2 regions of the Peribacillus sp. NPDC096448 genome follow, and region 1 is predicted to be linked to the other one. Evidence: riboswitches for the same ligand, from Rfam matches in the RefSeq annotation. Region 1 holds a riboswitch; the other holds the start of a gene.

Region 1 (3,205 bases):
GCAAGGGGAGAGGCGTTTTGCCGGTATGGAAGATGGATATATTTATTCCCGCCTTGGAAATCCAACGGTACAAGTGCTAGAAGAAAAGATTGCCGCACTGGAAGGCGGGGAAGCTGGTCTTGCTTTCGGTTCAGGCATGGCTGCCGTCTCAGCGGTACTTTTTGCGTTAACTAAAACAGATGATCACATCCTCTGCTCACAGGGGGTATATGGTTGTACATTTGGCCTTCTGCAGCTAATGAAAAATAAATACCGGATAACTCATGATTTTTGTGAAATGGATACAGAAGAACAGGTTAGGAAAATGATCCGGCCAGAAACGACCTGCATCTATGTAGAAACCCCGATCAATCCGACGATGAAAATGATCGACTTACAGATGGTGGTGAGGGTTGCGAAGGAATATAATGTGACGGTCGTGGTCGATAATACGTTTTCGACGCCCTACCTACAGAGACCGCTTGAATATGGCTGTGATATCGTCCTTCATAGCGCTACTAAATATCTTTGCGGGCATGGGGATGTCGTTGCGGGACTTGTGGTGGGTAAAAAGGAATTCATGAATCATATAGCTGGGACTACACAGAAAGATATCGGTGGAATCATTTCACCATTCGATGCCTGGCTACTATTACGGGGGTTAAAGACCTTGCCTGTCAGGATGGACCGTCATTCGGCCAATGCAACGGCAATCTTTCATGAACTTAAGAAACATCCAAAGGTGAAAAAGGTATATTATCCAGGTGATGATGCTTCACCGGATCACTATATAATGCAAAAACAGATGAAACATGGCGGCGGCCTTATCTCTTTCGAATTGCATGGCACAAAACAGGATGCACAGGTATTCCTCAATAAATTGAAACTTATCAAAATTGCCGTAAGTCTAGGGGATGCCGAAACATTGATCCAGCATCCCGCTACCATGACGCACTCTGCCGTTCCTGAAGATTCACGGGAACAAATGGGCATCAGTGACCAGCTGGTCCGTCTCTCAGTTGGCCTTGAAGCTTGGCAGGATGTATGGCAAGATCTTCAGCAAGCATTTTAGGGTACCATATCCCTCATTTAGTTCCTTCTATTTTTAATGAAGATGGTGATGGATACGATAAAAGTGATGGCAGCCAGGATATAAGAAATGTCTGTGATTATCGGATAGGCGCCGCTATTTCGTATCCCGATGCCTATGAACGCCCAAACGAATACGAGAGGATAGCACCAATCCCGGTTTTTACCTGCAAAGACAAAGGCAAGGGTCGTTGCTGCAATCTGCAGGAAGATCGTCCAGTTTAATCTGGAAACCCCAAAACCGTCCCATTTGATATAGGTGAGGTAATAAGAAATGTTAGCTATGGTTGCAACACTTACCCAGCCTGTATAAACGGAAAACGGAAATAGGTCGAAAGTCGTGTGTCCTACTTTTTTTATGCTTGTATAAATGATCATTAAAGTAACCAACAAAGCAATGATAATGAATACGGATAACAAAAGGTGTTCATAGTGCCAAGCCAAAAGCCAAGCAACATTCAGGACACAGCTTAAAGCGAACCAAGGGAAGGATGCCTTATAAGCAGGGCTGTTTTGATATTTACTTAAAAACTGCCTGAAGACCCAGATGGCGAGCAGGAAATAGATCAAGCCCCAAATGGAAAATACATAACCGGCAGGAGTGAAAAGGACATCCAGTTTATCGGAAATCTTTCCTGATGTCTGGCCGTTCAATGGCAGGAAATTGGCTAAAAAATTCATCGTGACGACGAATAGATAGAATATCAAGTTAATGATGGAAATAAGCATGGTTTTCCTCCTTATTTGAATTGTGATCCTCTAACCCTATTCCACATATTTACCTTGGTTAACCTTTTTGGAGCACATCGGGGACTTGGGGGTCGATATTTCATAAAGGGAGGAAGTTTCTGTAACAATTGAACCATTTAAGGTTAGAAATTTTACATCTTCACATTATGGTGATAAAATATTCAAAGATTCATATTAATTTAGTCCTTCGGGGTCGGGTGAAAATCCCAACCGGCGGTGATGAAGAAATTCTAAGCCCGCGAGCCTGTTAAAGGCAGGATTTGGTGAGATTCCAAAGCCGACAGTACAGTCTGGATGGGAGAAGGACGTGTGGAACCCAAGTGTATACGTACGCCTAATTTTTCGAAAATGAAAATATTAGGCTTTTTAAGTATACAATTTTTTTCACTCATTTCTCCTGTTAACTCCTTAGGTCATCCTAAGGGGTTTTTTATATTTTATAAAAGGGGGAAAAACATGTTTACGGGAATCATTGAGGATATCGGTACCGTCCATTCCTTGAAAAAAGGAAAAAGCAGTATGGAGTTATCGATTCGTTCTGAAAAAATCCTTGAAGATGTGCATCTGGGGGATAGTATTTCAGTCAACGGGGTCTGCTTAACGGTAACGTCCTTCACGAAAAGTTTATTTACGGTCGACGTGATGCCGGAAACGGTCAAAGCTTCCTCGATCCGGACGTTAAAATTGGGATCACCTGTTAATCTCGAACGAGCCATGAGTGCACAGGGAAGGTTTGGAGGTCATTTTGTTTCAGGTCATATCGACGGAACCGGAACAATCATAAAAAAAGAACGGAAAGAAAATGCCGTATATTATGTAATCCAATTGGAAGAAGGGCTTAGTACCTTTTGCATTCCAAAAGGTTCCGTGGCCATCGACGGAACGAGCTTGACGATATTTGGGATCGAAAGGAACCTTTTGACAGTATCATTGATTCCATTGACTCATCAGGACACCGTATTGGGACAAAAAGCGGCTGGAGATATCGTTAACATCGAAAACGACATGATAGGGAAATATATAATACATCAAATGAAAAATGGCAATCCAAAACCAGGACTGAATTTAGAGTTTTTGGCAGAGCATGGATTCTAATAAAAGGGCGGTGTAATGATGTTCCATACAATAGAAGAAGCAATAGAAGATTTGAAGGCTGGCAAGGTAGTAATCGTATCCGATGATGAAGACCGTGAAAATGAAGGGGATTTTGTAGTGTTGGCCGAAAAGGCGACACCGGAAGCGATTAATTTCATGGCGACTCATGGACGTGGTTTGATTTGTACAACCATCACTGAACAACTGGCAGCAAAATTGAAACTGCATCCTATGGTAGGAGAAAATACCGATCATCATGGCACTGCTTTTACGGTAAGTGTCGATCATAAAA
Region 2 (3,205 bases), on a different contig from region 1:
ACCACGGGCGCAGTTCAGTAGATAGACCCCTTTTTTACAGGTAAGCAGTTTTTCTTTATTAATTAATCCTCTAGTTTCATTCGTTAGTGGTGTATGAACAGTAATGATGTCTGCTTTAGGAAGCAATTCATCTAACGGCAGGGCCGTTACGGACATTTTCTTTGCACGATCGACAGTCAGGAACGGGTCATAGACAATGACATCCATGCCAAACACTTTAGCACGTTTGGCAATTTCCCCTCCGATACGTCCAAAGCCAACTATGCCTAATGTCTTACCACGAAGTTCAGTTCCCGTATATGAAGAACGTTTCCACTCCCCATTTTTCAGTGAGGCATAAGCTTGTGGAATGTGGCGCATTAATGATGCCATCATCGCGAATGTATGTTCAGCTGTTGAAATGGTGTTGCCGTCAGGTGCATTAACCACGACAATCCCGCGTTTTGTCGCCGCGGGGATGTCTATGTTATCAACTCCGACACCAGCGCGTGCTATAATTTTTAACTGCGGCATACGGTTCATTAAATTTTCCGAAACCTTTGTTGCACTTCTCACGAGAATTGCATCGATCTGATCAAGTTCGTTTGCAGCTTCCTTTACGGTCTTCTGAATGAGATGAATATTGGGTGCCACTGAAAGCGGTCCGAGTCCTTCTGGTTTAATGGCGTCTGCTACTAAAATCCGATACACGTCTAAACACCTTCCTAGGAAAAATTATCTTAAATTTCAGTTAATTTTACAATTGAAATGCTGATTATGTCAATTTGGCTTATCTGAATGAAAGCGCTTAAACAAAAGATTTTCATCTGATCATTTGTTTAATGTCGCGATATAAATAGCTTCATATTCTTTTGCGAAAAATTTTCGAATTGTCATATTGTAAATCCGGCATTTTTTTTAAGCCGTTCACTGCGTTCGATATTCTTCCTAAATGCATCAAATGAGAAAAAATGCTATCAAAAAAAAGGTATTTCAGATATAATGGGAAGTATAAAAAATTTTATAGGTCTATCTTCGGGGCGGGGCGCAATTCCCCACCGGCGGTGATGAAGGAATTTCTTCTTCTAAGCCCGCGAGCCTTACAAGGCAGGATTTGGTGTGATTCCAAAGCCGACAGTATAGTCTGGATGGGAGAAGATGGAGGTTCCTGAGTGCGTTTCAACAGTTATTTGCTGAACGTTTGTTTGATGTAACCTTTAATTTATCCCTTTAATTCTATTGGAATTAAAGGTTTTTTATTGAGCATCAACATATTTTGGAACCCTAACCTCTTTTTCAGGTAGATCGGAAAAGAAGGAGAGAGAACTATGAAAAAGAACAAAGTGAAAAAAACGGTCACTCTTGCCATGATGGGAAGCATTTCTTATTTATTGATGCTTTTAAATTTCCCGTTTCCAGGATTCCCGTCTTTTCTCAATGTTGATTTTAGCGACATCCCAGCACTGATGGCGGCATTGATTTTTGGTCCGATGGCTGGAATTCTAGTCGAGTTCATTAAAAACCTATTGGATTTAGTCATGACAGGGACCTTGACTGCTGTGCCTGTGGGGCATATCGCTAACTTTATAGCCGGAATACTGTTTGTGTTGCCAACTTATTATGTATTTCAGAAAATCAATTCAAAAAAAGGGATGACGTTCGCCTTACTTGCGGGAACAGTCTCCATGGCAGTATTCATGAGCGTTTTAAACTATTTTGTTTTTTTACCGGCTTATACCTTCTTTATGGGGTGGGATGCCATGTCGGCGCCCGAGTCAAGAAAGTTCGTTACGACGGCAATCTTGCCTTTCAACGTGATTAAAGGCGTGCTCATCACATCTGTATTCATGTTGCTGTTCATTAAATTGCAGACATGGATCAATAAGCAAACATTATATAAAAATGCTTAATGGCATTGACGATAGAAATAAAAAACAACCGGATATCCATATCCGGTTGTTTTTATGTCTGTTTTTTTGGCCGAGAAGTTGTAATGCGACATTGACCAAAAGAAAAGCCATTCTCGATTGAAAATGGCTTGTAACTTTATTCGAATTTTAGTGCATCTCCGTCAAATGCCTCGTCAGCAACTTTAATGGAATCCGTTGGGCATCCTTCAAATGCATCCATCATGTCGTCTATAAGTACATCTGGAATTTCAACGATTCCCTCGTTATCGTCAAGGGTAACAAATGCAATCCCTTCGTCATCATAATCGTATATATCTGGTGCCGCTGCTCCGCAAGCCCCACAAGCTATGCATGTTTCTTTATCCACAATAGTAAATTTAGCCATGAATATAACCCCTCCTAAGTTGATTAACAACTGATAATCTTTTTATTTCAGATTATTATCTCTTTCTTATTGTAAGACCGAATGCCAAACTTTTCAATAGAAATTGTATTGATAATAACTATCATGTAGCTGAATGTCAACGAAAAACATCGAAATAATTAACTTGGTTCCTTCCATGTTTCGTCATTTAGTCACATAATTTCCGTTGTATTCATCAATAATAACGGCGGTTTTTGCAGTTTTTTGTTACAATGGGTTTATTGGTTAAATGAAACAAGGATGTGAGTCCCATGAATAATTATCTACAGGCCATCATTCTATATGCGATAAAAAAATTTCAAGGTGAGCGCTCCATTTATGCTATATACCATATGCTGCAAGGTAAGAAATCGTCACAAACAATCCAAGATGCCCACTTATTCGGGTTAACGGATATTTTTGGGACAATACCTCGATTTACCCGTCAGCAATTAAATCAAAACATTGAACATTTACTTAAGCATGACATGATTAATTTAACGGATAAACCAGATGCATATGAAATTAGTATGCAAGGAGAGGGAATGTTGGACGATTACTTTAAAAGTCATCCTTTTCCGGCGTATTTAAATGGTTGGAAGTATCACAATATAACCCCTGTTTTCTGGGGGAGGTTAAACTTACTCATTCAAACCATATCCCATATTGTCCACAATGAAAGACGTTTTTATCCGATACAACGAAATCCCAAAATCCAATTCTTCGTAAAGGAATTTTTACATGCCAATCGTCAGGATCGAGCGTTGATTGCCCAACATCTATATGATGAACTGATATCTCTTTTAGAAAATCAAAGTGATATGAAACGAGACATTTTCATTTTGAAAATAACAGGGATAAACAGGATTGGACTTACGTTTGAACAGATTGCAAAAAGGAAAGATGTAGAAGA

The links. Region 1 has a riboswitch for FMN ahead of ribE (riboflavin synthase). Riboswitches for the same ligand answer to the same signal wherever they lie in the genome.
Region 2: linked by a shared signal. The riboswitch ahead of ACIQ0C_RS02875 (ECF transporter S component) and the one ahead of ribE (riboflavin synthase) in region 1 are both predicted to bind FMN.

What each region holds. Positions count from the first base shown of each region.
Region 1 is NZ_JBIWEU010000005.1:155,934-159,138, reverse strand. Features, by position in the region: gene megL (methionine gamma-lyase) at 1-1,051, shown strand, start outside; gene ACIQ0C_RS10985 (TspO/MBR family protein) at 1,069-1,797, opposite strand; FMN riboswitch at 1,998-2,128, shown strand; gene ribE (riboflavin synthase) at 2,275-2,913, shown strand; partial or broken gene ribB (3,4-dihydroxy-2-butanone-4-phosphate synthase) at 2,932-3,205, shown strand, end outside.
Region 2 is NZ_JBIWEU010000001.1:594,061-597,265, forward strand. Features, by position in the region: gene serA (phosphoglycerate dehydrogenase) at 1-690, opposite strand, end outside; FMN riboswitch at 1,007-1,143, shown strand; gene ACIQ0C_RS02875 (ECF transporter S component) at 1,308-1,889, shown strand; gene ACIQ0C_RS02880 (ferredoxin) at 2,026-2,274, opposite strand; gene ACIQ0C_RS02885 (YpbB family protein) at 2,565-3,205, shown strand, end outside.